Regions from separate parts of the Paenibacillus sp. FSL H8-0175 genome, predicted to be linked through region 4. Evidence: predicted binding sites of a transcription regulator. Region 4 holds the regulator's gene; each other region holds the start of a gene.
The links. Region 4 encodes Rex, which represses fermentation and respiration genes when NADH is low (regulators of the CRP and FNR family bind a similar motif). Its sites were predicted from a motif close to TTGTGAAATATTTCACAA; they were not measured.
Positions count from the first base shown of each region.

Region 1: the regulator Rex is predicted to act here: its motif matches at 6,722-6,739, upstream of adhE (bifunctional acetaldehyde-CoA/alcohol dehydrogenase).
Region 2: the regulator Rex is predicted to act here: its motif matches at 4,138-4,155, upstream of MHH46_RS20360 (polymer-forming cytoskeletal protein).
Region 3: the regulator Rex is predicted to act here: its motif matches at 6,879-6,896, upstream of pflB (formate C-acetyltransferase).

Region 1 covers NZ_CP150299.1:5,043,479-5,051,630, reverse strand. The annotation lists gene MHH46_RS22600 (sensor histidine kinase) at 1-1,547, shown strand, start outside; gene MHH46_RS22595 (response regulator) at 1,567-2,895, shown strand; gene MHH46_RS22590 (carbohydrate ABC transporter permease) at 3,106-3,933, shown strand; gene MHH46_RS22585 (carbohydrate ABC transporter permease) at 3,935-4,807, shown strand; gene MHH46_RS22580 (ABC transporter substrate-binding protein) at 4,940-6,406, shown strand; gene adhE (bifunctional acetaldehyde-CoA/alcohol dehydrogenase) at 6,815-8,152, shown strand, end outside.
Region 2 covers NZ_CP150299.1:4,560,186-4,568,337, forward strand. The annotation lists gene MHH46_RS20335 (LacI family DNA-binding transcriptional regulator) at 1-242, opposite strand, end outside; gene MHH46_RS20340 (DinB family protein) at 391-858, opposite strand; gene MHH46_RS20345 (LysR family transcriptional regulator) at 921-1,823, opposite strand; gene MHH46_RS20350 (histidine phosphatase family protein) at 1,982-2,599, shown strand; gene MHH46_RS20355 (hypothetical protein) at 2,662-2,907, opposite strand; gene MHH46_RS20360 (polymer-forming cytoskeletal protein) at 3,528-4,079, opposite strand; gene MHH46_RS20365 (LacI family DNA-binding transcriptional regulator) at 4,721-5,632, shown strand; gene MHH46_RS20370 (MFS transporter) at 5,681-6,946, shown strand; gene MHH46_RS20375 (hypothetical protein) at 6,970-7,722, opposite strand; gene MHH46_RS20380 (phosphotransferase) at 7,859-8,152, opposite strand, start outside.
Region 3 covers NZ_CP150299.1:5,035,155-5,043,306, forward strand. The annotation lists gene MHH46_RS22550 (carbohydrate ABC transporter permease) at 1-714, opposite strand, end outside; gene MHH46_RS22555 (carbohydrate ABC transporter permease) at 714-1,598, opposite strand; gene MHH46_RS22560 (extracellular solute-binding protein) at 1,727-3,133, opposite strand; gene pflA (pyruvate formate-lyase-activating protein) at 3,570-4,307, opposite strand; gene pflB (formate C-acetyltransferase) at 4,525-6,786, opposite strand; gene adhE (bifunctional acetaldehyde-CoA/alcohol dehydrogenase) at 7,041-8,152, opposite strand, start outside.
Region 4 covers NZ_CP150299.1:4,736,332-4,744,483, forward strand. The annotation lists gene MHH46_RS21080 (hypothetical protein) at 1-121, opposite strand, end outside; gene MHH46_RS21085 (DUF5590 domain-containing protein) at 520-951, opposite strand; gene MHH46_RS21090 (amidohydrolase) at 1,211-2,512, opposite strand; gene MHH46_RS21095 (redox-sensing transcriptional repressor Rex) at 2,499-3,152, opposite strand; gene dinG (ATP-dependent DNA helicase DinG) at 3,283-6,144, opposite strand; gene MHH46_RS21105 (M48 family metallopeptidase) at 6,271-6,912, opposite strand; gene panD (aspartate 1-decarboxylase) at 7,024-7,407, opposite strand; gene panC (pantoate--beta-alanine ligase) at 7,400-8,152, opposite strand, start outside.

The DNA of each region.
Region 1 (8,152 bases), 310 kb from region 4:
TTCAACAGATTAATATGACGGGTTCGGATACCATTCTGGAGCGGGTTAAACGTTATGAGACGATAGAGAAGCTGTTGGTCAGTTACTCGCAGGGAGCGGAGCGTGGGGACGGCATCTATTATTCCCTTTATATATACGATCCCGAGGATTATTATTTTTTTGCACCCAATTTCCCACAGGTTAAGAAGGCGGGGGTATATTTCTTTTCCAAAGCGGAAGAGCCCTATTGGTTCGAGGAGGTTGTCCAGAAAAAGGGTCGCGGATCTCTAAAATTTACAGGGAAGCTAAGTGCACAAGCGGAAAACTTGAAGACTCTTACCTATATGAGAGCTGTCAATAACATCTCCAGAAAAGCTGAGACCATTGGGGTTTTAGTCATTACCAAAATGGACGCAAAAATCGGAGAATCCCTTAAATCCATATCGTTGCCTGATGGTGATATTTACTTAACAGATCTGGATAATCGTGTACTCGCTTCTACTACGAATAATACTGGTGAGATCATTACGCTGCCGGAGACGGTCGTTGCTGAGGATTTGGAGGGAACCGTGGATGTTATTACCTCGGATTTTATTTATGTGGTCAATAATAACCATGCCTTAGGACAGAAGCTAGTCTACAAAATCGCCGTAAAAGCGCTGCTGCAGCAACAAAACGAAATGAAAAGTGTGATTCAATACATAACTGTGGCCTATGCTGTTTTTGGATTAATCATGATTACTTATTTCTGGCGTTCATTAATGACGCCTTTGCAAAAGTTAGCTTTTTTCGTCCGGAAGTTTGAGCCAGGCAATCGTGTCCCTGAGACGCCAAAAAGAGGGAGTAACGATGAGGTCAGTGTGCTGATTGGCTCTACCTATGACATGGCCCGCAGGCTAAATGGACTAATTACTTATAAATACCAGATGGAGCTAAAACAGAAGGAATCACAGCTTCAACTGCTCTATCAGCAGATCAATCCGCATTTGCTCTACAACACTTTGGAGAGTATTTACTGGAAAAGCTCGCTGGAAGGTAACGTTGAATCCGCCGAGATGATCAAGGAATTATCCAAGCTTATGAAGATTAGCCTCAGTCGGGGAAGGGAGCTGATTAGCCTTGAAGAAGAGCTGGAGCATGCAACGGCCTACATCAAGCTGCAGCAGCACCGGTATGATTATATATTTCGTGTAGTAATGGAGATTCATCCAGATACGAAAAGAAATCTAATTCCTAAAATTACCCTGCAGCCGTTAATTGAGAATGCTATTATTCATGGTGTCAAAAATATGGGCGAAGATGGGGAAATCATCATTAGTGCAGTTTGTGTGGACGATACCGTCGAGATCACTATTGAAGATAACGGCTATAAGACTGTTGATTATCAGGCCATCGAAGCTGTGCTGAATGACGACAGTCCAAATCCGGCCAGCGGTTACGGGATTCGCAACATTAACCAGCGTATTCATTTACACTTCGGCTCTGATTATGGCATCAGCTATACCCCTCGTAAAGAGGGCGGTACATTGGTGACGGTTAAGCTTCCGAAATCAGAGAATCAGGACTAAGGAAGGGGAGCATACAGATATGTTCAATATATTAGTTGTGGATGACGAACCCTTGATTTGTAAAGGGCTGAGCAATTTATTAGCTTCTTCGGGGTTAAACATAGACCATATTTATACAGCAAACAGTGGTTTTGAAGCGCTGGACTGCATTCGGATGGAGGAAATAGACCTGCTCGTTACTGATATTCAGATGGGCGCAATGAGTGGGATTGATCTAATGCAGCATGCAAAATTGGCCAAACCCTGGGTACAGACCATCGTGATTTCTGCACACGAGACGTTTCAATATGCGCAAATGGCCGTTAGGCTTGGAGCGAAGGATTATTTGATCAAACCTTTGAACAGTGAGCAATTTCTGGATTCGGTGCGAAATGTGCTGCTTAAGATGGGGAAACCATCACCAGAATTGGATATTTTCATGTCAGGAATTAACGAAAGCTTTCGGCTGGAAGAGCCGCTTCCGGAATACAGCAAGTTATTGAATGAGCTGCTCATTGAGCCTGAAGGTGTACTGTGTGATGCAGAACGCTTGCAAAAGCTGGATAACCTGAAGCTGCAAGGGCCGTATTTTTCCGTCTTAAAAATTAAGGTACCTCTGGCTGGAATGAATCAGGAGAAGCACTACACCCTGCGGGACAGACGGCTTCTTTGTTATGCCGCGCTGAATATCGCCAAAGAGCTGATGGATCAGGAGTGGAACTCGACAGCCTTTTACGCAGAGGATGAAGAGATTACGATCATTATTCAGTGGGATGAAAAAAGCTATGAAGATTCGTCTGCCAGCCAAATTAATAGGCTAGATATCCTTGGCCGTAGTCTTCATTTTAATATTCAAAAATATCTGCACTTAAATGCAGTTATCGGCATCAGCCAGATTCTCAAGGGTCTTTCTTTTATGGCTGTATTGAACCGTCAAGCCTCCAAAGCCATTCTCTGGAATAATGAACACAATGACCATTATGTGTTTTACTACGGGGATTTTAATTGGAACAGCTACACAACCGATCCTTCAGTAGAAGAGCTTCATACACGCAGCAATCTGATTGTAGAGAAAGCGAGAGAGTATATTGACGAGAACTATGCGCAAAAAGGATTAACCATCCATGAAGTGGCTAAGAAAAACCATGTCAGCCCCAATTATTTGAGCTATCTGTTTAAGAAAAATACAGGTTACAACCTGTGGGAATATGTAATTAAGCTGCGGATGGAAGAAAGTCGGGAGATGATTTTGAACACAGATCTTCGCAGATACGAAATCGCCGAGCGTGTAGGTTATGAATCACCGGAGCATTTTAGTAAAATTTTCAAAAAATATTATGGGATTAGCCCCAGTGAATTGAAGAAGTAAAAACACATACTACTTCGGTAGATTTAGACATGTTCAGTACAACCCTCATTTTCTACAATTTAAGGTAGGAAGCATTTTGCGAAAAATGCTGAAAGAAAAATGGAATGAGGGAGCCTGATGAATCAAACCGCAGTTGTATCCGAAAATCCGCCGGCGCTGAAGGGTACACCTTACAAGCAAAACCGCTGGAAGAAAAACTTTTGGGGATATATGTTCCTCGTACCTGCTGTGATTATTTTTGTAATGTTCTTGTGGGTGCCAATTTTTAAAGGCTTGTTGTACAGCTTCTACCATGTTGATTTTGTAAAAGGGAATAGCTTTGTTGGCTTTGAGAACTATGCTAGAGCCCTTAGTGATCCGGATGTTTTGACCGCGTTAAAAAATACAGGGTATTACATGCTTCTATGTCTTATTATCGGGTTCTGGGTTCCGATTGCTTTTGCTATTATGATCTCGGAGCTGAGAAGGTTTGGGGGCTTTGTGCGGGTAGCGGCTTACCTACCTTTTGTAATGCCTGGTGTGGTGCTATATGGACTCTGGAGATGGCTTTATGATCCTGTGGGCCCAATCAATGCAGTATTAAGCTCGCTTGGTGTGGACCAGGTTGCCTTCCTGACAGATACAAGGTGGTCGATGATTTCCCTTGTTTTTATGGAGACGTGGCAGCAGTTTGGATCAGGGATGTTAATATACTTGGCTGCTGTACTCAGCATTCCGCGGGATTGGTATGAAGCAGCTGAGATTGATGGGGCGGGTGTGTGGGCACGTATAAAGTACATCACATTGCCTTCGCTACGTAATTTGATCATTTTGATGTTTATATTACAGATTATCGGGACTTCACAAGGGTATCAGTCACAAATGGCGCTGCTTGATGGTGGGCCGAATAATACTACGCTTACCTATGCGCTGCTGATCGTAAAATATGCTTTTACGCGACTCGATTATGGAACAGCGACTGCGCTTGGCATGCTAATGTTCATAGTCCTAGGTGGTTTGGGCATTTTACAGTTCAAGCTTAACAAGGAGGACAACTAAGATGAAGAGCGCAGATAGAGGGATTCTCTCAGAACATGATTTGAAAAAAACAAGCAATAAGATCGTTTATGGCTTGATGTGCGTGGTTATTTTGATTATGGTGTTTAGCATGCTGTATCCGATCTGTATGACGTTATTTAACGGACTGAAATCGAATCAAGAGGTGAACTCATTCCCACCGCATTTTTTCCCGCAGGAATGGCACTTCAGCAACCTTAAAGAAGCGATGAACTACATTGATCTGCTGATGTTCCTTAAGAACACTATTTATATTTTTGTGGGGAATATGGTCGTGACACTAGTCGTATTGGGAATGTCTGCTTTCAGCATTTCTCGTATGAATGTTCCTTACAGAAAGGCAATTTATTTCTTTTTCCTGATGACATTGTTTATTCCGGCGACCAGCTACATGATTCCCAACTTTGTCAATCTAAAAGAGCTTGGATTACTGAATCAGTACGCTGCCTTTTGGCTGCCGGCTGGTGCGAATACATTCTATTTTCTACTCTTAAAGAACTTTTTTGATGGGATACATCCTGAAATTTTTGAAGCCGCGCGGATTGACGGCTCCTCTGAGCCGAGAAGCTTTTTCTCCATTGCAGTGCCATTGTCGGTTCCGATATTTGCTACGCTGGCGATCTTTATCTTTTCTACTGCATGGAATGACTGGTTCTGGCCATCTCTGGTTATGCACAGTGAAGAGAAATATACGCTCGCGACAGCAATCTATAAATACGTTATTAATGTAAAGGCACTTAATACGAATATTAAATTCGCTATCCTATTTATCGTATCGTTGCCGCCGATCCTTGTCTTCCTGATCTTCCAAAAGTTCATTATGCGTGGCGTCGCATTATCAGCAGTTAAGGGATAAGCGCGGATCGACGAATTTAGTCACGGATCGTAAACATGCACATGAAAGGAATATAAATGCACCTCGTTTGTAAACGATTTCTCTTTTATGATCGATATGTAAGATAACTATGAATTGAAAAGGGGAGTTTCAATGCGTAAGTACTCTAGCGTGCTACTAAGCCTCCTTGTGGCCGGATCATTGTTAACCGCATGCGGCGGTAACAACAATAACGGAAACACAACAGGAAACAAGGAAGGGGAAGCGACTACTGCGCCAACGAATGCTGCAACAGATAATGCTGGCAGTGCTACAGCAGCGCCAACTGATGATATCACACAAAGAAAAGTGACCATCAAAATTCACTATCCAACCCCTGACCTAACCGAAGTTAGAGCACAGGAAGATGACAAGATCAAACGTTTCCAAGAGGAGTATCCGAATGTTGAAATCGTCAAAGACGATTGGCAGTACAATGTAAGTGAAATCGGCATCAAAATGGCAGCGAATGAAGCTCCAACCTTCTTTAACACTTACGCTACAGAAGCAAAATTCCTAGTTGAAAAAGGCTGGGTAGCTGACATTACGGATCTGTGGAATAAATACGAATTTAAGGATCAAATTAACCCGGTTCTCCAAAACCAATTTATCATTGACGGAAAAGTATTCGGCGTAACTCAAAAGGGTTATGTAACAACCACAATGATCAACAAAAAAATGCTGGATGAAAAAGGCGTTGCTGTTCCATCTATGGATTGGACTTGGGATGATATGCTGAATACCGCGAAAGGCGTAGCTGATACCAAAAAAGGGATTTCCGGTATTGCTCCAATGGGTAAAGGGAATGAAGCAGGCTGGAACTGGACCAACTTCCTGTTCGAAGCTGGCGGTGAAATTCAGAAGATTGAAGGCGGTAAGGTTGTAGCTACTTTTAATTCTGAGGCTGGGATTAAAGCGCTGGATTTCTACAAGAAACTTAGATGGGAAGCAAACGCGATTCCTCAGGATTGGGCACTGGGCTGGGGTGATGCTGTAGGCGCATTCCAACAAAGTCGTACAGCAATGGTAATGGCTGGATCTGACGGTGTTATTGAGCAAGCGTTGAATCAAGGCGGTCTGAAACCAGAAGATGTACTTACGTATCCAATGCCTGCGATGGAAAAAGGCGGAAAACACACTGGGGTACTTGGTGGTGACTACCTTGTAATCAATCCAAATGCAACACCAGACGAGCAAGAAATGGCATTCCGTTATATTACATTTGATTACTTCTCCGATAAAGGTCTAGAAGCACTGGATGCGGTTCTGCAACAACGTACAACGGATGGCAAATACTTTATTCCGCCGCTCTTAGATTACTATTCTGCAGATTCTGACTTCGGCAAGAAAACAAAAGCTGTGTATGATAAATATACAAATGTATATCAATACAGCCCTGATATTTTAGGCTTGCTGGACGGTAAACCGGAAGCACAATACAATACACAGGACTACTACGCAACCATGTCCAATGTAATACAAGAGCTGTTCTCCAAAAAAGGAACAGATTCCAAGACACAGCTTGAAGCTGCTGCCAAAACAGTGCAAGAGAAATTCTTCGATACAATTAAAGTAGAATAGGCAAGGAAGAACAGAACCGGCTCCTTTAGGAGTCGGTTTTTTTATGTTTATATTATTGATATTTTTATAAATCAACACGACGGATGGCTTCCGACTATTTTTTAGAGGGTCATGAGAAAAATAGAATGTCAACAAAATTAGATTTGCATTTTTAAAATATTTTTGCGAGCGGAAAGGTAGAAAATGGGTATCGGTTCTTGTCTTTTTAAACATAAACTTTAGATTTAAGGGATAATACAGCATAAATAATGGTAAAAAACCTATAATATGATCGAATGAAAGCGCTTTGAAAACAAATCAAAAAAACTTTATACTTTGTGAAAGATTTCACTATACAAGGTGGAAATGATGTGATAAGATAAATGTGTAGAGAAAAACAACCTAAAAATTGACAGGAGGACGAGGGAGATGGCAGTTAAGAACGAAGTCGCCGCCCAAGTTAAACAAACTACCGCTGAAGAGTATATTCAGACTTTGGTGGATAAAGCGAAAAAAGCACATGAGGCATTCATGGCGCTGGATCAAGAGCAAGTTGACACAATCGTTCATGCAATGGCGTTGGCTGGACTCGACAAACATATGTACCTCGCTAAATTGGCTGTAGAAGAAACTGGCCGCGGGGTTTACGAAGACAAAATTACTAAAAACATCTTCTCGACAGAATATATCTGGCACGGAATTAAATACGATAAAACAGTAGGCGTTATTGAAGACAATGCTTATGAAAGCTTCCAAAAAATTGCTGAGCCCGTCGGAATTGTAATGGGTATCACACCGGTAACCAACCCTACATCCACCACGATGTTTAAAGCGTTGATTTCGATTAAGACACGGAACCCTATTATATTCGGTTTCCACCCATCTGCGCAAGAGTGTAGTGCAGCAGCTGCTAGAATTCTTCATGATGCGGCTGTAAAAGCTGGCGCACCTGAGAATTGTATCCAATGGATTGAAATGCCAACGATGGACAAAACAAACGCTTTGATGAATAACCCTGACGTTGCACTTATTCTTGCAACTGGCGGTTCTGCAATGGTAAAAGCAGCTTATAGCTGTGGTAAACCAGCTCTTGGCGTAGGTCCTGGTAACGTACCTGCATTCATCGAAAAGAGCGCGGATATCGATCAAGCCGTAACGGACATCATTCTTTCCAAAACATTTGATAATGGTATGATCTGTGCTTCCGAGCAAGCTGTTATTATCGAAGAACCAATCTTCGATCAAGTGAAAAAGAAAATGATCGCTAATGGCTGCTACTTTGTTAACAAAGAAGAAGCTGCCAAACTGACTAGCGGCGCTATGAACGTTGATAAATGTGCAGTTAACCCAGCAATCGTAGGACAATCCGCAGTGAAAATTGCTGAAATGTGCGGCATTCAAGTTCCTGCCGGCACTAAGATTCTGGTAGCAGAACTTGAAGGTGTAGGCACTAAATATCCATTGTCCGCTGAAAAATTGAGTCCTGTGCTTGCTTGCTACAAAGTTAAAAACGCAGATCAAGGTATTGAACGCGCAGCACAAGTTGTTGAATTTGGTGGTATGGGCCATAGTTCGGCTATCCACTCCAACAACGAAGAAGTAATCATGAAGTTCTCCAACCGTCTGCAAACAGGACGTATTCTTGTTAACTCGCCTTCCACTCATGGTGCGATCGGCGATATCTATAACACTAACATCCCTTCGTTGACGCTGGGCTGCGGATCTTATGGTCGTAACTCCGTGTCGCAAAACGTTACAGCAATCAAT
Region 2 (8,152 bases), 180 kb from region 4:
ATCCCCCGCGCTAACTGCGGGAAGAACGGGTTAGTAATATCAGGCAAGAGCAGCCCGATTAATTTAGATTTCCGCTTGTACAATGATCTTGCAACCTCATTAGGGGTATAATTCATTTCTTTGATCGCTGCCTCAACCTTTTTGCGGGTATCGATATTCACATATCCAGATTCATTTATAACCCGTGAGACTGTTGCTACCGAAACTCCAGCTATTTTCGCGACATCTTTGATCGTCATCATTTTTTCATTCATCCCCCCAATGTGTAACCGGTTACATGTATTACATAAATTAGATTATCACATAACCTTTTCATTTACAAATCTTTTTTTCGATCATAAAGCTAACAAAAGATACCAACTATATATCGATATCTTTTGTTATTTGAATTTATTTATCTGCAAAGCGATTTAATAATTTTATTGTATTGAAATGCATACCTTCATGGTAAAGTGTGAAATTTATGAATTCACCGATTGAATTTAGGGTTAATCCACTTCCTGTTGTAAGAGGGGTTACTTGCTCACTTAAGCGATTGTGAAAAGCTTCCTGGATCCGTTTGGGTTGCTCCGTAAGCATCTCAAGTAAAACTTCAAGCGTTGGCGGTTCCTCATTCCACTCGGCTGGTTTAGTCCCTTTCGCAAATAAGCGTTCAAAGCTTGCCGGCAATTGCATAAGCTCCCGAGCAGAATGAAAGGCAAACTTCTCTTGCACCAAATAAATATGTCCCAAATTCCATCGGATATTGTTATTAAACCCTTCTGGAATGCTATTCAAAGTTCCCTCAGATAGTCCCTCGACAGCACGCACAGTAACACTACGCACAAACTTAATTTGTTTGAATACAATTTGATCCATTATGACCCCTCCTAATATTTTTATCCATAGTTTACCATGAGATTATCTTTAATTTCCTAAAATTATTTTATACTTAATTGTTTCATAACGAGCGTAATAAACGACTGCATATAACTTTCTTGAAGTTCCTTCTTTCTGTAGCCCATCCATATCGAATGCTTGGAGACTACATTTTCTACTGCTATTTTAGCTAATGTTCCCTGATCAAGATAAGGTTTCGCCAACAAAGCGGATACATAACTAATTCCATAACCGGCAATGACAGCTTGAATAACTTCATTCACTCCATTAAATTGAAGCCCAATCGTTGGCTGCTGTACACTTCTTTCTTCACACAACCGGACAAGCTGCTCTCTGGCTGCACTGCCCTCTTCCCTCATAATAAATGCTTCAGACATCACTTCTTCAAAACTAACCTGCTGATTGGCAATAGGGTGATGGGAAGAAACCACGAATACATACTCGTCCCTATATAACTCCCGATGTTCGAACACTCCTGTATTATGCGAAGGAAACTCCATATCACTGTAAATCGCCACGTCTGCTTCAAAATTATTTAATTTTTCCATGACACCATGAGAATTAGTAGTAGTGATCTGAATGTTAACTTCCGGAAAAGATTGTTTGAATAATGACGCCCACCGGGGAATGAGGATGCTTGTCGCTAAATAATTACCTGCAATCCGCAGATTCCCCTCAGGAAATTTGTGATAGTCTTCAATGATTTGCTGGACTTGATCACCCATGGCAAAAAACTTCTCAAGAGGTTCGATTAACCTTTTTCCTAAAGGGGTGAGCACCATCCTCTTTCCTTTAATTTCAAATAATAAAATATGATTCTCCCGTTCAAACTTACGGATTTGCGCTGATATAGCGGGTTGACTGATATGCAAACGTTCAGAGGCTTTGGTCACACTACCTGTGATCGCAACGTAATAAAACAATTTTAATACATGATAGTTCATCGTGATCTCTTCCTCACTTCATAAAATAATATCTGTATTCGCCGCTTATCCTCAGCCATTTTACTATAACTATACATTATGGATGTTAACTATTATATATTGTTTATTTATATTTATTTATCTTATACTTACAACTATTCATAAGGGAGGTCTCGTTAATGACAAAAACAGTATTATACTTAACCCGCCACGGGCAAACAGAATGGAATTTACAAAAACGAATGCAAGGGCATCAAAATTCTGCGCTTACAGCCTTGGGCGAACAGCAGGCGGAATGGTTAAGAGATCGTTTGGAAGTAGAAAACTTAGGCGCAATTTATTCTAGTACTAGTCCAAGAGCATTGCATACTGCGCAGATTTTACGGGGAAAGCGGAGTTTACCTATTCATCAGCAAGTTTCTTTAATGGAAATTAACATGGGGAGCTGGGAAGGAATGAATACGGATCAGATACAACTAGAATCCCCTTTACAATATTCCCATTTTTTCACCAGACCCGATCTATATATTCCTCTAACCTCAGGTGAAACTTACAAGCAGCTTGAACAAAGAGTAGTGCCGACAATGGAGCGCATCATAAACGATAACGTAGGGCTAGAAGTGCTCATCGTCACGCATCGGATGACTTTAAAAGTCATTATGGCTTATTTTCTCAATAAATCATTGCAGGAAATTGGGGAGTTACCGGATATTCTCTCTACAGCATTATGTAAAGTAACCCTAACTGATAACAATACAACCATTGATCTGTATGGAGATACTTCACATTATCAATGACTATGGGTCAAAAAATAAAAAGGTAACTCCGATTAACGGGGCTACCTTTATAGGGTTCAACATTAAATATCCACACTTTTGATTATAAAACTGCGGACCTTCATCCATTTGCCTGAAATGAATTCATCAATCGTTTTCGTCTTTGGTCTAACGCAAAAGCGATGTTTTGCCCCTTTATCAAAGCCCACAGCTTCAAAAATTAGGCTATCCCCTATTTGCTCCTTGAAGAACACCTGCTTTAATCCCAACCTATTTAACATTTCAAGCTTTACGCTCTCAATATATGTGCGCGAATACTCCTTAGACATATGTGTTCCTCCTAGTAGTGGTAGTAATATTATAAGTCAATATGAAGAAAATCAACAATAGTTCATATATTCATCCACAAAAAACAACCAGGCAGCGATTCTCCGTTGGAGGTTCACTGCCTGGTGTTTTGGGTCTGCGGTGGTTTGCTTGAGTAGGTTACGAGCTAAGCTTAATCATTTGTAGCTTTCGGATACCCACTCCGTTGTAACGCACTATCTTGGTGAAATTTGTAAGATAACTGCATTCTATACACTTATTCCATATCCACAAGGGCTAATTCTAACTTTAAGTGTATTCTATACAATTAAAAACTAGAGAAATAGCCTGTAGAGTATTAAATCAAGAAAATAGATGTACTAAATACAGCTATTTTCACTGGCCGAGCATTTTGAGCATTTTAGTTGTACAAAATACAGTTAAAACCATCTATTGTACACTTCAATACTCCATTACTTGTTACTTCAAAGCTTCCGTCGGCTCTCATATGGTAACTAGATGGGGTGTAGTCCATTATGAGTTTGCCCATTCATACTGATTCCTTTTTCCTGAACCTATCCGAATAATTCTATCTATTTAGTCCTTCAACTTCTACATCTAACTAATCGAAAACATCACTAACTTATTTAACTTCAGTTGCCCCAGTCACTTTACCTTCAATCCCTGCAGTTGCTTTCACATCTTCGTTTGCGAAGTAAAGATTTCCATCAATAGTCGAGGTTTCATGCAGATTAAATCCGTTCGCTTCTACATAAACATCACCTTTAATGGTTCCGCCTTGAACTCGTAAATTTTCACTTTGTACAGTTAACTTAGGTACAGTGAGTGTGTAATTGGCAGTAACTTTGTGATCAGCGTCTTGGGCATAAAGAGCAATCTTACGGTAGATGTCGCCGTCTGCGGCCCCTTTATCATGGAATTCGCCTTCAACAACAACATCTTGGGCAATCGTCACATCATTTAGAATGGCAATAATCCAATTTCCATCTTTACTTACAGCCTTGGTAAACGCATCTGCTTGATTTACGATTGAAGCTGTAGTAACTGCATCCGTTTGCTCTGTAGTTGGAGCCGTAGTAGCCGCCGAATTAGTCGCATTATTATTATTCGCACCACAACCAGACAAGACTGCAACCGAGACGCCTGCTACTAACATCATTTTAAATAACTTCATTTGAAATCCCCCTTGTTTTTGATTATAAATTAATTATATATTAAAAATTTTAATAAACAGGTGAAAATTTTCACAATATTGTGTCGTTATCTGAAGCGGTTTCACAAAGATCACTCCTCTCCATCCGGAATCGTATCCATAAGGAACACCTCATCTCGCTGCCCGTTTTAGGTTCATGGATCTTAATACTTATTTACCCAAATTTTAAGAAAGGTCACAAAGGTGCTTAATTCCATACAAAAAGGACACTCCCAATAACTGCGGAAGTATCCTCATAATCTTTATTACTATAAATCTTTAGATTAGATATCCTCTTGAAAAAGATATGGAACCATCATACTCTACGCTTACTTTTTTAATGTTAGGTTTATGCAAAACTCCAGCATAAAAATAATACAGCGGAAGGATGACCATTGGGTCAATAAGCATTTTTTCAGCTTTTGCATAAAGCTTGTTTCGTATAATTTAGCTTAAGACGATTATCAAGCAGATCTTCCCAGAGTTGAATCTCAAGGGCTACATTCTTCCATTTCTAGCTACTTAACAGGGTCATCTGACTGCTCACTCACCCCCCATTGACGCTTTAGAATCAGAATGTTAATCTTTAGAAAATATCACAAGGATAAGGGAGCTATTTACTGGTGAAAAAGACAACCATGAAGGACATCGCACTTCGTGCCAATGTCTCCGTCGCAACAGTGAGCTATGTTCTGAATCGTGTCGGCAACCAAACCATTCCTGAGAAAACGCGCCAGCAGATTCTTCAGCTTGCCGAGGAACTGCATTACATACCGAATCTGGCAGCACGTTCACTTGCGAATCAGAAAACAGGATTGGTCGGTGTGCTTGTTAACACAGCAGCCCATACCCCACACTGGAAGCTCCATGCCCAGTTCTCATTTATACATGCCTTGGAACAACGGTTAACAAATGCTGGTTACCATACGCTGCTATATTCACTTGATGTTGACCAGCCTTCTTTGGATATTATCGTAGAAAGAAAGCTGGAGGCTGTATTTCTGATCGATGTGCGCGAGGAAGCCTTTTATTCGATCTCCAAGCATTTTGTAGAAGGAATTCCTTTGATTCTGATCGACAGCATGATAGAAGATAAACTCTTTAAGCAAGTCTTTTTCAACTATCGAGCAGCTCTGCAAAAGGTAAAACCACAGGACCTTTCACAGGTATGTTTAATTATGGAGAGCTTCAATAACTCTTTCCTCACCCGCTTTATTCAGGACAGTCTTCCATTACCTGAAGAAGCGATATTCACCGTTGTCAATTTGGAGGAATTAAATACATTCTTACAGGAGGGGGGCTATAAAGAGGCCATTGTCATTAATGAGTTTATTGGAAGTTACGTTGAAAAAAACGGGAGGTTCGAACAACTCTCTGTTCTTTGCACCTGCAATTGTCCGGAAATATTAGGAGATGACGTTCATAAATTCATTTTCACAGGGGATAAAGCGGCTACTGCATTTGAACTCATGAACAAATTATTGCATCATTCTGACTACTCCGCACAAGAAAATAATTGTTATTTTGTAGAATAATTTTTTTTGCTATTCACTTAAGCGTTTAAGTTGAAAGGAGCATAACTTATGCCTGGTCCTGTATTAGTGAAACAAGTTCCCTCTGCTGTTCAAGCTCATCCCTCTCTTTGGGGAAATCGGAGATTCCTGCTGCTACTCAGTTCGTACTCCATTTCCTTGTTCGGTAACACTTTTCATAGTATTGCTTTAAGTTTATGGGTACTGCAAACGACCGGCAGCGCCAAAATGATTGCCATCATCACGATAATCAATTTATTGCTTAGTTCTTTGCTCGGATCGATAGGGGGAACTTTTGCGGATAGGGTCAATCGTCGAACCCTCATGCTGATCACAGATCTGATAAGTTGCGGTCTCGTAGTGACGCTAGCTTTAGCCATTTCCCTGCCCTCTACTTCGTTCATTATCGTCGCCATACTGACGGGTCTTACGACCATTTCAGCTTTATTCCAGTCCCCGGCATACCAAGCTTCTATCACTACTGTTGTTGGTAAAGAACATCTACAAAAAGCGGTAGGACTGTTGAACTTGTCTGAAAACATCTGCCGGACTATTGGTTATTCCGCCGGTGGGATTTTCGTAGCGAGTTTTGGAGCAGCCGACGCTATTTTATTTGATGGAGCTACATTCTTCCTCTCCTTTCTGCTCGTGTTAGCGGTCCGTTCCCTTCCTTTGCCAACTCAATTAAACAACGTGCCCAAGAAGGAACGGAAATTCACACAGGATTTGATCGATGGAATTCGCTATATTTGGAGGTACCCTTTTGCACGCGCCGTTATGATTATGCTTCCTACCTTAACCTTATTTTTTGTCCCCTCCCTGATGTTGACCCAGGTTATGGCCGTCAACGTGTGGGATTCCACTCCCTTTCAGTTTGGACTTATTGAAGCCTGTATTCCACTTGGTTATATGATCGGATCCGGTCTGATCTTACTGCTCGGCTCCAAATTGAAGAATAGAGGATTTCTTATTATGACTGGACTGCTATGTCTCGGTCCCCTGTACCTCCTGTTATCATTCGTCACTTCCGCTGCGATTGCCATTCCTATCATTCTTGTAATTGGCTTCATGTTCTCATTCTGCACGTTGCTGATTAATACAATCCTTAGGCTGGAAGTTTCAGAAGACCTCCAGGGTAGGGTGTTCGGTGTATTAGGTTCTATCATGAGTGTAGCCCCATCCATTGGTCTTACTGCTGTCTCATCCTTGTCTGATCTCTTCAGCCCTGGTCCTGTCATGGGTTCAATCGGGGTCTTACTGCTGCTGTTTGCCTTATCAACTATCACTAAATTAAAGGTAATTCGAAACTACAAGTAATTTCAGAACGTATCCTGTGTTCTTTATCGCCCTCTTTTTCTAATAACGCGTCTAAGATGAAGCTCAAACAGTAATAGAACAACCAGAAAAATCAATAACAGGAGACCCGCTATTCCAGTTAGAAATGGAAATAGGAGTGGGAAGAAAATACTAGGATAGGCCTTAGTAACATCTGAATAATAGCCCATACCCATAAGGGAGGTACCGGAGAACTCGATTAGCTTGACGCCTAAATGATTGTTGCTTCTTTGCGCATAGCTGAGAACCTCTTCGTCTACTTCTCCGTCTTGTGCAATCGTGATGATTTTCCATTTTCTTGTTTCCATGGGTTGACTATCGTCGGTCAGTCTTTGGACTATATTTATTTGATTCTCACCAGTCTTTCGGTCCTTTACTGTGAGAATATCTATCCACGAAAAATATCGGCTGCCTCTGTCCCGATTGGATAGCCATATTTCATCAGGGGTGGAGATTTTTTGATCATTTAATAAGAACTGAACTTTGACAATATCACCAGGCGGGACCTTCTCCTCTTTATCCCATGGGGTCAAATCTGCTTTCCTGCCTGTTTTTTCTTCCCTGATTTTAATATTCTTATCATCAACCGTTATCTCTTGTACGTTTATTGGGTTATATTCTTTTTCAGCATGCTTTATCTCATAACGCTGATTAATTTGATCAGAGATTATGTACTCACGTATATAGTTGAACAATGGGTTAAAAGAAATCGCCAGCAAAAATAGCGAGACGCCAGATATAACTATAAACTTCTTCATAAGTCCTCCTTTTTAACGTACAGTCAGTTTAAACTTTTGGCGTGAACCCCCTTCCGGTCCATCGGAACACACTCATCCATTTATATCTTCCATCGTAGCGTTAATAACATTCATAAATAAGTTCTCCTTTAATAGATTAGGCACTACCTTCCTCTAAATCTCCCAACCATAATAAACATTGTGGAATAAAATCAGCGTAGTCGTGTAATGCATTAATCGTACGGATTACCTCACGAGTACCCAGCTCCCGTTCTGCATCATCTGAGCTCTCCAGTCCTATCGAACGTCTGATATTGTAAGCTAACCATTCTAATTTTCCCAAAAAGCCATAGTTGAGCACAACCTGCCAATCCGCATAAATCTCTCCGCCATGCTCCAGATAGCTGTTAATCAAATTTGAGAATGCCTTTTTGCTTAAATCTCCCGATTC
Region 3 (8,152 bases), 300 kb from region 4:
CATCTGGTATTGATCACGGAATTGGACCATACCTACTGGAAGCGTTCGCAGCTCGTCATTCGACAGGAAGTAGTTAGCTAGCAAGAACTCGTTCCAATTTCCCAGGAAATTAACAATGAATACAGTAACCATAGCCGGAACCGTTAGAGGTACAATAATTCTAGCAAAGATACCCGGTGCCTTCAAGCCATCCATGACCGCAGCTTCTTCTATTTCTCTAGGTAAATTTCGCATAAATGCTGCTAAAATAATGATGGTAAATGGAATCGCATTGGCGATATAAGGAATGATCAACGCCCAGTGGGTGTTCAGTATTCCTAACTTACGTACAATCGTATAAATCGGCAGCATTAAAGCATTATTCGGAATGAGCATTCCCACTAAAACCAGTGAGAACAAAATAGTATTCCATTTCCCCTGACGCATCCGTGTAACCGCAAAAGCAAACATAGACGCAAGCAGAATGGACACTACAGAGGCAAGGATCGAAATGTACAAACTGTTGAAAAAGTAAGTACTGATCTTGGCATTTACCCAAGCTTCCACGTAGTTGTTGAAGACGAATTCCTTTGGAATACCGAAAGGATTAAGCGCAATCTCATTGTTATCCTTTTTCACAGAAGAGAATAATACGAATAGGAAAGGAAACAGGATCACTAACAAATAGAATAAAAGGGCAATATGTGGCAGACTCTTTTTCAGGGCGCGTGGCATCAGTATTCAATCCTTTCTGTACGACGTGCAATCAGCAGCTGATAAAGGACTGTAACCACCAGTGTAAACGCAAAGATCAGGACAGCGATGGCATTTCCGTATCCATACTTAAAGTTCGTGATCGCATATTTAATCATGTATGTTGCCATTACATCGGTTGAACCTGCAGGTCCCCCCTTAGTCATAACGATGACGATATCCGCAGCTTTCATTGCTCCAGCAATGGATAGCATAATTACAACCGAGATGATCGGTACGATTAGTGGAAGCGTGATACGAGTAGCGCGTTGAAATCCAGTTGCGCCGTCAATGGCTGCAGCTTCATCCAATTCACCAGGAATAGCTAGAATCGCCGCTAGGACCATAACGATATAAAATCCAGTCCACTGCCAAGCATTCGTCAACAAAATAGAAAGCATTGCAAATCTTTCATCTGACAGCCAGTAAATAGGATTAATTCCTACTAGACTAAGGAGCTTATTAAAAAGTCCAATGTTGGGCTCATAGATAAACCCCCAGAGAATACCGATAACCGCTGTAGACATAATGGAAGGCATAAAGACTGCTGTCTTATATAAGCCCTTTAACTTCTTCACATTAGAAATTAATAACGAGAAGAATACGATCAACGGTACCTGTATACATACGGAGAAAAGAATAAACCAACCGTTGTTTTTAACGGATATCCAGAATCGTTCATCTCCTAGTGCTTTCTCATAATTACTTAATCCGGCTGATTTAACCGTCTCCGATACACCGTTCCAACTAGTAAAGCTGTAATAAATAGAACTAAAAATGGGGTAAATGAAAAACATCGTGAACAATATCAATGCTGGAAGAACGAAAAGGAAAAATACCACTGGATTTCTTAATGCTTTATTCATGACTACCTCCGGTTGCTTTGACATCTGGCGAATAGTGAATGCTTCAGATCAAGTGCAAACACATATTTTCTTTGATTTTAAAAATGTACCCTGGATTTAGCACCAGGGTACATTCAGTTTGCAGCTATTTATTCAACTGCTGCGTTTGCTTCTTCTTGTACCTTTTGCAAAGCTTCGCCCATTTTCTCAGGAGTCGTCTGATCGCCAATCAGTTTTTGAATTTGAATGTTACTGATTTCTGTAGTTACATCAGCTTGAACAAGAGAGTCAAATGCTGGGAACGAAGATTGTGAGTTGTTAAGTACACCTACGATTTCGCTCATCAGATCATCAGTAATATTCTCATTCAATACGTTTTGGTCAATCTTCATTGCTGGCAATACACCATCTTCAACAAGTCCGCGCAATTGCATTTCTTCATTAAATAAGTTTTTAATAAAAGATTTCACAGCAGCCAATTGACGTGGATCTTTCTCAGCAGATGCAGAGAAACCATAACCATTGTTCACATCGCGCATCAATGCAGTTTGGTCACCCGCTCCGCCTTCAACTGCTGGGATGTTGAAGAATCCAACTTTACCAATCAAACCTTCGCCAGATTGGCCCGTTTTAAATACGGAGGATTTCCAAGTACCATCATACAGCAGGATCGCTTCACCACTAGTGAATTGTGTTGTGTATTCAGCATATTCAAAGCCAAGTTCGCCTTTTTTGAAGTAGCCTTTATCAACCCATTCTTTGTATTTCGCAAATCCTTTTACTACATTTGGATCAGACCATTTAGCTTCGCCTGTTGCAAATTTAGCAGTTACATCCGGACCTGCATAACGTGACCACAGGTGGTTAGCTAACATAAGTGGTACCCAACCAGCTTTGGATGCACCAGCCAAAGGTACTTTTCCATCAGCCTTGATATCAGCCAATTGTTGTTCCAATTCAGCAAATGTTGTTGGAGCCTTCCAGCCCTTGCTTGTATAGTATTCTTTGTTATAGAAGAAACCTTCACCAGAACCACCGATAGGCAATCCATAGATTTTTCCTTCATAAGTGAAAGGATCTAGATTTGAGAATTTATCCTTAATTCCAAGTTCCTCAAGAATTGGAGTCAGGTCAAGTAATTTACCTTCTTTAGCATAGATCTTGGAGTCAGGGCTACCGAACAGATCGAAGATTTCCGGTGGATTACCCGCAGCCATTTCACCACGCAATTTTTCTTTACGGTTTACATCTGAATCTACCCCATCGAGTTTAAAGGTCAGACCCGGTACATCCTCTTGTACTTTGTTAACTACTTCTTCGAGAATAGCCAGACGTTTCTGCTTGTCTGCACCGATTTGAGTGTGACGAATCGTCATTTCAAATGGCTCGTTATTTACCGGTTCTTCTGTTGCTGGAGCATTTGTAGCGGCTGAGTTAGTCGCGGTAGCGTTTCCATCTCCTTTGTTAGAAGACGCATTGTTGTTGCCTCCGCAACCAGTCAGTAAAGCTGATGATACGAAAATCAGGGACAATAGCAAAGTCATACTTTTTTTCATTTCTTGTGACCCTCCCTATATATTGATGTGCTTTACACTTCTTATTATAGAAAACAGACTTCATTATCGTAAGGTTAAGATTCATCCACTATAGGGATAAAAATCTCTAATGTAAGCGGAATCAACTACATGATAAGTTATATTTTATAACATTAAAATGTTAAATCGCTTTATTCATTTGTTTTTCTCATCACAAAAGTTTGTTTTTCTTTAAAAACATTTAATTAAAATATTAAATTAGTCATATTACCTGACATATTTATTTATTATCTACCCCATAAACCACGTGTAACTATAGCATGTCTTTATTAGGAATAATATAAAATTCCCCCTCAGAGGAGCTTTAACCCCTCCCTTTTTACTTCCTCATAACAAAAAACCGCACCTTCAGTGATCAACCACTGAGGGTACGGTCTCTCTTAAAAATAAATATCTATTATACCAATGCCGTTTGCTTACGACCTTCTTCGACCAAGCGGTATGCCCGTTGCACTTCTTCTTCTGTTGGAGAAGGTACTCCATCCAGTTCATAAGCTTTGCCGAGCATTTCCCATTTATAGATACCCATCTGATGATAAGGTAAGATTTCGAATTTCTCGACGCCATTTAAGGTTCCAATATAACGACCTAAGTTAATGAGATCCTCTTCACGATCATGAATACCAGGAACATATACATGTCGGATCCACATCTTACGATTATGGTCTGAGAGCCAGCGTGCAAGCTTCAAAGTTCGATCATTGGATTTACCGGTTAATTTGATATGCGCTTCTTCATCAATATGCTTCAGATCAAGCATAACCAAATCTGTTACATCCAATAAGTCATTAATCTTGTCACCTTCGTTGTAACCATTACTGTCTAATGTGGTGTGCAAATTCCAACGCTTCTTCACTTCCGTAAATAACTGCTTTACAAATTGCGCCTGCAAGGTTGGTTCTCCACCGGATACAGTTAACCCGCCACCGGATGAACGATAGTAGTTTATATATGGCTCGATTTCCGAAAGCACTTCTTCTAGAGTCATTTCTTTACCTTCATCTAAAGCCCAGGTATCAGGGTTATGGCAATACTGACATTTCAGCAAGCAGCCTTGCATAAATAAGACAAATCGAATACCAGGTCCATCAACGGTTCCAAAGGTTTCCAAAGAATGTATGCGACCTTTAATCATAGGATGTCATCCTTTCGCCACGCCAGACTAACAGTCCCTTTTTCAACGATGAAGATCCCTGTCCTTGAGACTGTCATATCCCTATATCGCGGCAATAAAATTTAAAATTTTAACAATTCTCAAACAAGATATTACCGCCCTTGAGACAAGGGCGGTATCTTCCTTGCAATTATTTCAATAGTAGTACTAATTCAAAGATCTTCATGACAGGAACAAATTACATCGAACCGTGGAATGTACGGTTGATTACATCCATTTGTTGTTCACGAGTCAGCTTGATGAAGTTAACTGCATAACCGGATACACGGATAGTCAATTGTGGATAATTCTCTGGGTGCTCCATAGCGTCCATCAGCTGTTCACGGTTAAATACGTTAACATTCAAATGCTGAGCGTTGTTATGGAAGTATCCATCCATCATGTGTACCAGGTTAGACTTACGGGAATCCTCGTCTTTACCAAGTGCCTTAGGTACGATGGAGAACGTATTAGAGATACCATCTTGTGCATCGGAGTAAGGCAGTTTAGCTACAGAGTTCAGGGAAGCCAAGGCGCCTTTCTTGTCACGTCCGTGCATTGGGTTAGCACCTGGTGCGAAAGGTTCACCTTTCTTACGTCCGTCAGGTGTAGTACCTGTCTTCTTACCGTACACTACATTCGAAGTAATGGTCAGTACCGATTGAGTCGGCACAGAATCACGATATGTTTTGTTTTTACGGATCATAGTCATGAAGGTTTCAACCAATTCTACTGCGATGCTGTCAACAGCATCGTCATTGTTACCGTAGCAAGGGAATTCGCCTTCGGTTTCGAAATCGATCGCAATACCTTGTTCGTTACGAATAGGTTTTACTTTGGCGTATTTAATTGCGCTTAGTGAGTCAGCTGCAACGGACAGCCCAGCAATACCACAAGCCATCGTACGCAGAATGTCACGGTCATGCAGCGCCATTTCGATACGTTCGTAAGAATATTTGTCATGCATATAGTGAATGATGTTCAAAGTGTTAACATAAGTCTTAGCCAACCACTCCATCATCGGTTTGAAACGTTTCATTACTTCGTCATAATCCAGATATTCAGAAGTGATCGCTGGGAATTCCGGTCCAACTTGTGCTCCGGATTTTTCATCTACACCACCATTGATAGCATACAGTAATGCTTTTGCCAGGTTGGCACGAGCACCGAAGAACTGCATTTGTTTACCGATACGCATTGGAGATACGCAGCAAGCAATCGCATAATCTTCACCCCAGTATGGACGCATTACATCGTCATTTTCATACTGAATTGCACTAGTTTCGATGGAAACCTTGGCACAATATTTTTTGAAGGCTTCAGGCAATTTTTCGGACCACAGTACAGTTAAGTTTGGCTCCGGAGCTGGACCCAAGTTGTACAGGGTGTTCAAGAAACGGAAGCTGTTCTTGGTAACACGAGTTGTTCCGTCTTCAGCCATACCACCGATGGATTCAGTTACCCATGTTGGGTCGCCGGAGAACAGATCATTATAGTCAGGTGTACGCAAGAATTTCACGATACGCAGTTTCATTACGAAATGATCGACGATTTCTTGTACTTGTTCTTCAGTCAAAGTACCTTCAGCAATATCGCGTTCTGCATAGATGTCTAGGAAAGAGGACACACGGCCCAGGGACATCGCCGCACCATTTTGCTCTTTAACTGCTGCCAGATATCCGAAGTATACCCATTGAGTAGCTTCTTTGAAGTTGGTCGCCGGTCTGGAAATATCCATACCATGAGCAGCTGCCATTTCTTTCAATTCGCCAAGTGCACGAATTTGCTCAGACAGCTCTTCACGCAAACGAATGATATCTTCAGTCATGGAATCTACTTCAAGCTCAGTTTGTTGTTGTTTTTTGTCTTTAATGAGGAAATCAATACCGTACAGAGCAATGCGGCGGTAGTCGCCGATGATGCGTCCGCGGCCGTAAGCATCAGGAAGACCTGTAATTACGCCGGATTTACGCACAGCTCTCATGTCTGGTGTATATGCATCAAATACGCCTTGGTTATGCGTTTTGCGAATGTTCGTAAACATGTCAACGATGTTTTGTGGAAGCTCGAAGCCATAAGCCTTCGTAGCATCAACCATCATCTTGATCCCGCCGAATGGCTGGATGGAACGTTTGAAAGGAGCATCAGTCTGTACGCCTACAATTTGTTCCTTGTCCTTGTCAATGTAGCCTGGAGCATGTGAAGTGATTGTGGAGACAGTATCTAGGGAAACATCCCATACGCCGCCTCTTTCTCTTTCTTCCTTGCTCAATTGGGAAATAATCTTCCACAGTTCAGTTGTGTTACTAGTAGGTCCTACGAGGAATTCTTCGTTTCCCTCATAAGGCTTAATGTTGCTTGCGATAAAGTTGTTAACGTCAACTTTTCTGGACCATTTACCTTTTGCAAAACTTCTCCAACCGGATTTCACTTCTTGTACATCTTTTTCAATCACCGACATGCTAAATCCCTCCATCTATATTTATATTATATTTGTAGAGATCGCGGGCTTGAAGGTTGATCCCGTGTCTCGTGATCCCAAGAAAAATATGGTTGTTCGAAAATTCACAATCATTGTTCCATATATGGGACCGTTGTTTATATAAACATTTTAGTTTATTTTCTATAAATAGACTGTGACAAATATCACCTTTCGGGTGATATTTGTCACTTATATCTAATCCACAACCATCCTATTATCTACTTAACCAAATATTAATTATCAAATCTTCCGTAGAAAGCATTACGGTATACATCTGCAAGTTCAGATACCAGTGGCAGCTTAGGATTGGCAGTTGTACATTGATCTTCAAATGCACGGTCAGCCAAGTAATCTACACGGGATTCAAAATCCTTAGGATCAAAGCCCAATTGTTGGAAGGATTCTTCGATACCCAGTTTCTTGTTCATGTCGCGAATAGCATTGATCAGGCTAGTTACACCTTCTTCAGTTGTGCGAGCTGGCAATCCCAGAATACGGGCGATTTCTGCATAACGCTCGTCAGCTACGAAGTGTGAATATTTAGGGAACGAAGCGAACTTCGTAGGTTTCTTAGCATTGTAACGAATAACGTGTGGCATAAGGATCGCATTAGTACGACCGTGAGCAGTGTGATATTGACCGCCCCATTTATGCGCCAAGCTGTGGTTAATACCCAGGAAAGCATTAGCAAAGGCCATACCAGCAAGTGTTGATGCGTTATGCATTTTTTCACGGGCAACTCTGTCGCCTTCAAGAGCCGATTTTTCAAGGTATTGGAATACCAATTGGATTGCTTTAATTGCCAGACCATCCGTGTAGTCACTCGCCATAACAGATACATAAGCTTCGATGGCATGTGTCAATACGTCCATACCTGTATCAGCTACAGCAGTTTTTGGCAAGCTATATACGAACTCTGGATCAATGATAGCTACGTCTGGAGTTAGCTCGTAGTCAGCCAAAGGATATTTAGTGTGTTGTTCAGTTGTTTTATCGGTAATAACTGCGAAAGATGTTACTTCCGAACCTGTACCCGAAGTAGTTGGAATCGCTACAAACTTAGCTTTGTTTCCAAGTTTAGGGAATTTGTAAACCCGTTTACGGATATCCATGAATTTTTGTTTCAGACCATTAAAGTCTGCGTCTGGATGTTCATAGAATAACCACATTCCTTTTGCAGCATCCATTGGGGAACCACCGCCAAGTGCGATGATGCAGTCCGGTTGGAATCTGTTCATCATTGCTGTACCTTTTTCAACTGTAGTTGTTGATGGATCTGGTTCAACTTCCGAGAACACTTCGATCGCTACAGGAGTTTGGCGTTGACGCAGGTAATGTTCAACTC
Region 4 (8,152 bases):
GAGATACAATCTTCTGAAGTGGTTCCTGCATTGCAAACTGACGATACAAAAAGAAGCCACCAAACAATAGAGTAGCCGACAGTAGAGACGTTATCAGCACAGGTACAAGACGTAATTTCAAGAAACGTCCTCCTCTCAAAGATGACAAAATATAAAGCTCATTATAATAATTTATAGCTACTTGAGAGCTCATCAGAGAGACTGAAGTCTCTTATTGCTGTTCTAATTACAAGTAGTAGTATATCACAGGTGTATATACTAATTTCAAAATAAATGTGAATATATTTAAAATTTAATTTTTTAAATATTTCCATCAATACCAAATAAATTCCTCACTTTCGACAAAATCGGCCTTGATTTTTAATCAATCGGCCTATTTTCGTATGTGAATATAAGAGAATACTCGGTGATAACCACCCATTCAGTATATCACTTTTGTACATCAAATAAATGTAAACAAGCGAACTTATAATAAGTTCGCTTGTTTACTATGCCACCCTTAATTTCCTTATGTTCAGCTTAACTTTTAGGTAAACTGTAACCTTCGCCCATTCGGGACCCATCCGAAAAGCGATAAAATTGATAATAATACCGACCGCTCTGTTTATAAAAAAGCTGCCAAGCATACTCTCCGTTATATACTCCCGGCAGCAAGCGTTCAATCGTTATGTCCGGAAGATCAGCTTTGATAATGCCGCGTATTTGGGCTTCCGAGGTTCCTTTACTTAGTTCCTCAGCAAACACTGCGTCGTCGCCTTCAGCAAATTTTCCATCTACCGTAAAGCGGACCCAGACCATAAGAGCAGTCCCGGCTTCATTTTTCCCTGTTAATACCCAGTACACTGCATTTTCATCCCAAACCGATTTTTGTGCTTTGGTTACCTCTGTTAGACCCGCTCTGGTTTTGGCAACATCCTTAGCGATATCACGCTCGTTCCATTGATCTTTCATAATATAGGCATAGAACTGGATAAGTCCAAACCCCAGGAGCAGAATCAGAACTGACCCCAGGAGGATCCATTTTTTCCTTTTCTTCAAGGTACAGCTCCCTTTCTAGTAATATATCTTTTTTGATTATATAACACACCCGCGCGTTTATCCAAAATTTCATAATTTTCTAGCTTTCCCAGCCTTAAAAATACACAAAAGGCCGCAACTTTTGCTAAAAGCAAAAAGTCACAGCCTATTATTTATTCGTTATTCTCCAGACTTAACGCTTCAATAAACCTTCGAAGGCTTCTTGCGCTTTACGCCGGATAGCTTCCTCATCCAGGGTTAAGCATTGTCCATGCTTGATGACCTGTTTACCATTCACCCACACATGCTCAACATCCTTAGCGCTAGCAGAGTAAACTGCATGAGACAACAGATCTGTGTGTGGCAGCAAATGCGGCTGATCGATATCAATAGCAATGAAATCTGCTTTCATCCCTCCAGCAAGTCTGCCTACATTATTTAAAAAGATGGACTGCGCGCCATATTCTGTAGCCATACGCAGAGCTTCTGGAGCAGGGACAGCCGTTGGATCACCGCTGACACCCTTATGAATGAGAGCTGCAAGCCGCATCTCTTCAAACATATCCAAGTTATTGTTGCTTGCCGCGCCATCCGTGCCAAGAGACACCTTCACACCAGCTTTTAGAAGATCAGTAACCCGAGCCACTCCGCTAGCCAGCTTCAAATTACTGCCCGGATTATGAGATACACCCACATTATGGCGAGCCAAGATCTCAATCTCTTCATCATTTAAATGAACACCATGTGCAACTATCGAGGGACGTGTGAACATTCCAAGCTTCTCTAAGTGAGCTACAGGACGCAACCCGTAATCCGCCACATTTTGTTCCACTTCACGTTTCGTTTCGGACATATGCGTATGCATTGGTAAATCCAGATCATGCGCTGCCTGCACGAACTTAACCAGGAAGTCAGGAGGGCAAGTATAAGGGGCGTGTGGCGAGATCATAGTAGTAATTCTACCGTCAGCCTTTCCATGCCAGTTACGGGCAAAAGAAATCGCTTCCGCAAGCTTGTGATTCTGTACATCCTCTGGACATAACCCGATCACACCACGCATCAATACGGAACGGATACCTGATAACTCAGCTACCTCGGCTACTCGGTCCATATGATCATACATATCGAGGAAGGTCGTAGTTCCACCCTTCAGCATTTCCAATACAGATAAGGAGGTTCCCCAGTATACATCATCACCGGTGAACTTTTCCTCCATTGGCCACATCTTCTCCTGAAGCCACACTTGTAGCGCTAAATCATCTCCATATCCACGCAGCAAAGACATCGCCGCATGACCGTGTGTGTTTACAAGTCCAGGCATGAACAGCAGACGGCTGCCATCAACCACTTGCACTCCAGCTTCCATCTGAGGCTCTTCTTTTCCTATGTAAGTGATTAAATCATCTTCAATAGTCATATATCCACTCAGAACCGGCTCATCCGTTCCCGGAGTCAGAAAATACCCGCCCTTAATTATCGTTTTATTGTTGTTCATGTTCACTTTCTTCCTTTCCATCCCGCAAGTAATAAGCAAGACTTTGCAGATCAGTTGTAAAATCAGCTGCATGCACCCGGATATTCGGTGGTGTCTTCAGAATCACAGGGGCAAAGTTCAAAATCGCTTCAATCCCAGAAGAAATGAGGATATCTGCTACATTTTGAGCTTCTGAATCAGGTACGGTAATAATGGCAATGCGAATACCTTGCTCACGAATTGTGCTGCCTAGTTCATCCATCGGTTGCACAGTAAGTGAGTTGATCTTACGTCCAACCTTAGGAGCGTACGAATCAAATATAGCCGTGATTTTCATAGTATCTTTGAGATATGCATTGTAATTAGACAAGGCATGTCCGAGATTACCTGCTCCAACTAAAGCTACATTAAGCTGTTGATCCAGCTTCAGGATATGACGGATTTTCTCAATAAGATACGTTACATCATAGCCGATACCTTTTCTGCCGAAGTCACCAAAATATGCTAAATCCTTACGAATCTGTGCGGGATTAAGATCAAGCTTTTGCCCAAGTTCCTGAGAGGAAACTGTTAATATTTCGCGATTCTGGAGATCATTCAAAAAACGCAAGTACACAGGCAGTCTGCGAACAACGGCTTCTGATATTTTATCCGATTTCATATTTTTCCTCCTAAAAATAGTAATGTTCTTGTGAAAATCCATATTCAAACGTCTACCTCTCCTTATTAAGGACGGTACTGTAACACACCGCCCTTAAGGATAAGGAGGAGCTAAACTGAAGACGAGCGTTTTAAGAAGCGCCGCCATCCTCTAGCCATTCCGCTATGCGTGGGACCATTTGATCAGTAAGCATATGCTCCATTTTGGGACCAGGCAATGAATAAAGGAAATACTTCCCGTAATGAGATTCAATAACCCTTGTATCATAAACAATAACTATTCCGCGATCCTGCGCCGTGCGAACCAGTCTTCCGAATCCCTGCTTAAAACGAATAACCGCTTGAGGAACAGATAATTTCATGAACGGATTCTTCTTCTGGGCCTGTAATAACTCCGACTTCGCTTCCGCCAACGGGTGATTCGGCGGTTGAAATGGAAGTCTCACGATGGCCAGGCAAGTCAGTGCTTCACCTGGAATATCTACACCTTCCCAGAAGCTGCTCGTCCCCAGCAATACGGATGCTGCACTGTCCTGAAAGCGGCGGATCAGCTTGCTCCGGCTGCCACCTTCCACGCCTTGACCAAGCACCGTAATCTCTTGTGAGGCTAAAGCCTCTTTAAGCGGATCATATACCTGACGCAGCATTTTATAAGAAGTAAACAGAACCAGCATCCGCCCACGTGTTGTTTTAGCAGCTTCCGATAATGACTGTACGAGTGTATCGACAAATCGAGCATCGCCCACACTGCCCTTCACACTAGGAAAATCACGCGGTATAACTAGCAGTGCCTGCTCGCGATATTTAAAGGGAGATGGAAGGAGTGAGGTCATTAGACGTCCCTCTTCTGCAGCTTCGTTAAGTCCGAGATTATCAATCATAAATTGAAAAGATTTATCTACAGATAGCGTCGCCGAGGTAAGCACGATGCTTTTTTTCTTATCGAAGAACAACTCTTTAAGCTGGATGCTAACATCCACAGGGACGGCATACAGCTGTAGGGATTTGCTACGGTAATTTCCATTTGCCTCCAGCCAATATACTACATTATCGTCATTCAGCCCCATAAAGAATCTTACTTGCTCACGTATGGAAGCCAAATCTTTAAATAAACCGCTAATATCAGTAACAAGGCTGTCTGCTGAGGATTGGCTTTCCTGGTCACGCATCTCGTTAAGCATTTTATCACCCTTACGGATGATGTCGCTTAACGTCAGATTCATAGTGTTCTCTAGCGCAACCAATTCATCCCAATCCTTCGGCTTACGGGCGGGAAGCAACCGCATAACCAGTTGTCCCGCTTCTCCTGCCCCTGCATCACTGCGTTCCGGCAATAGGCTGAACAGCTTGTCGCTGAGTGCATCCCAGGTTTCTTTGACAGTAAGCAGATCCGGGTAGATCCGATCGATGACTCCGCTCCATTCTGAAGCCTCTTCACTGCCTGACGACTGTAATATTTGACGCAGAGCAGGGAGCTGTCCGTTTCGGCTATCTTTATACAGTCGCGATAACGTGTGTGCCACCGTGAAATGCTTCATATGCATGCCAAGATGTTTACCAGCCACATCTTCTAAATGATGTGCTTCATCAATGACAAGATGCTCGTAAGCCGGAAGCAGCTGGTGCCCAGCCTTAACATCTGCGAATAGCTTGGAGTGGTTCGTAATAACCACATCAGCAATCCCAGCTTCATGCTTGGCCCTATGATAATAACATTTGCGGAACCAAGGACAAGAACGGCCCAGACAGGAATCGGTATCGCTTGCCACCGTCTCCCAGAAATCACCGCCCCGGCCGCTTAAATTCAGCTCTTCATCATCCCCTGATTCACTTTGAGTGAGCCATACAATCATCTGAGCGGCAGTAAGCGCATCTTCCCTTGGGCTTATAAAGTCCTTTTTATTAATTTTATGCTCAAACTTACGCAGACACAAATAATGCCCTCTTCCCTTAAAAATAGCAGCTTTAAACGGAAAAGGAACTACCTGCGTTAACAAAGGGATATCCCGCTCGCGCAATTGGTCCTGCAGATTAATGGTATGAGTGCTGACCATGACTTTTTCATTGGTGCGAACGCTTTGATAAATGGCAGGCAACAAATAACCGAGCGATTTACCGGTTCCTGTGCCCGCTTCGATCAGTAGGTGTTTGTCTTCGGCAAGTGCCGTCATCACCTCATTGATCATAATATCCTGAGCTTCCCGGCTTTCATACTGCGGTAATGTGTCTTTAAGTCGTTTGGTTACTTCGTCCATATAATCAGTAAAAGATAAATTCGCTAGCGGATTCTCAGCATGCTCATCTCTAGGTGGCGCTAACTCCGTCCAATCTCCTACTGCAAGCGCTAATTGACGATAGAAAGTCAGATCACCTTCGGGCTGTAGCGTCTCCGCTTCCCGCTCTCGCAGCAGACCATCAAAGTACCAGCCCAGATCACTATCCTCTTCGGTAAACAGCTCACAGAGTCTCTGGATCGTAAGCAGCGGCAGCTCGTAGAGCTCCTCCAGACATTTCAACAGCACTAAAGCAGTCGCAAGTGCATCACTATCTGCCTGATGCGGACGATCATGTGTCACTCCAAAATGAGCACTGACAGAGCCTAGTTGATAAGATGTGAGCGAAGGAAAGCAAATTTTCAGAAAATCAATCGTATCCAAAATCCGCCCTTGAAATGGCAAATAACCACAACGATCTAAAGCATTTTGTAAAAAATGGAAGTCGAAAGCGACATTATGCCCTACAAGCACAACATCATCCAAGAGCGGAACAAGCTCCATCATCATCTCATCCAGCTCAGGCGCATCCTTAACATCATCATCGGTAATCCCCGTCAGACCTGTTATAAAAGGAGGAATCGGCGTTCCGGGCTTGACATAGGAACCATATACCCGGGAGATGGACCGGTCTTCTTCTATAATTGCAAGGCCAACCTGGATAATTTCACCCACGGATTGGGTTCCTGTTGTTTCAAAATCAAGCACGGCAAATTTCATTATAATTCTATTCCCTTTCAATTGAGACTCTTAATCAGCATAACAGAAGTTGCGAAAAAAGGCGATGCACACCACTGGTTCAGGGGATGCATCGCTTGAATGGAAATTTCCAAAACCGTTATTCTTTTACAAAAGGGAAACCAGCTGATTTCCAAAATGCAGCTTCCCTCCACGACGGCGGCATACCTCTAAGTTAACGTTTGGTTCCGGAAGCGCAGGGTCATGCTGCAAAGCAAGATCAAACAATTCCTGCGCTTCATTGAAACGTTCCTGTGAGGCTCGTATGCAGCCTAAAGCATTATAAACCATGGCTTTCAGCTTGGTTTCCCGTATCAAGCCCAGCATATGGTTCAGATGACTCCAAGCGGCCTCACCGTCACCTTCCTGCAGATAAGAGATGGCTAAATATAATCGAGCAGCCAAGCTATCCGGGTATTGCGCAATAACTTCTTTAAACTGATCAATACACTTTCCATACATCAGCAGCTTATAATACCCCTGACCTCTTACAAAGGAATCCATACATAGCTCTGGTGCTTCCTGTTCCGGCACTTCCTCTTCGACCACTGCTGTAAAATCCGCACTTTCGCGAAAGGAACTAAGCTTCTCAGCAAAAGCGAGCCATTCATCCATCACTTTGTCGCTCAGTCTATGCAGCATATTATAATTGCATAAAAGCTCGTTCCGGCGGGCACCCTCCGCTGTAGGGTAATCTGTTACGATCTCCTGAAGCACCTTGTTCATTTCAGCAAACAAATGTTGAAACATGGGCGATCCCCCCTTACTGAAGATGAAATCAGTTCAGCTTGCCTGACTTCATTTTCTGCGAGATCGGGGTCTTTCATCCCTGCCATTCATTACATGGCGTAAGTCCATAAATTATGCGATTGTAGCATGCAATTCATGATCAGCCAGCTTCACTGGTTTGTTATTCTCATCCACGAATACCACCGTTGGCTTATGTGACTCCAGTTCTTCTGAGGACAACATCGCATAGGAAATGATAATTACTGTATCGCCCGGCTGAACCAGACGAGCTGCGGCACCATTAAGACAGATCACTCCGCTTCCACGCGGTCCAGGGATTACATAGGTTTCCAGTCGCGAACCATTGTTGTTATCCACAATTTGAACTTTTTCATTCTCAAGAATGTCCGCGGCTTCCATCAAGCTCTCATCAATGGTAATACTGCCCACATAGTTCAAATTCGCTTCCGTTACTGTTGCGCGGTGAATTTTGGATTTCATCATATGTCTAAACAAGTGCAGCAACCTCCTTTGGAATAAATACATTATTATCAATCAAGCGTGTTCTGCCAAACTTCACGGCGAGCGCTATAATAATTTCCCCATCCACTTCTGATAAAAGAGCTTCATCCTCTAATCCTTCAAGATCAGGGAATGTTAAGATCTCCGCATAATCAATCACCGCTAGAGGGGAGCTGGAAATAACCGATGTCAACAATTCCCGCACTTCAGCAACGGTTGTTACTTTTCCTTCTTCAATGGACTGACGTGCTTCACGTAAGGAACGAGATAACACCAATGCCTGACTACGCTCCTCTGGAGACAAGAATACGTTACGTGAGCTGAGTGCAAGTCCATCCCCTTCACGAACGATCGGACAAGGAATAATTTCGACATTCATATTAAGATCGGACACCATTCGACGAAGCACAGCAACTTGTTGAGCATCCTTCAGCCCAAAGAAAGCATAATCCGGCTGTACGACATTGAAGAATTTATTAACTACTGTGGTTACACCATCAAAATGCCCAGGGCGGGAAGCCCCACAAAGCCGGGTAGTAAGCTCCGATACCGAGACCGTAGTCCGAGTAGGCTGCGGATACATTTCTTCCACACTGGGGATAAATACAATATCTACTCCCTCACGTTCAGCGAGTTCCAAATCACGACGCTCGTCACGCGGATAGGAATCATAATCCTCGTTTGGCCCGAATTGCAAAGGATTCACAAAAATGCTCATTACCACTGTGTTGCTCATTTC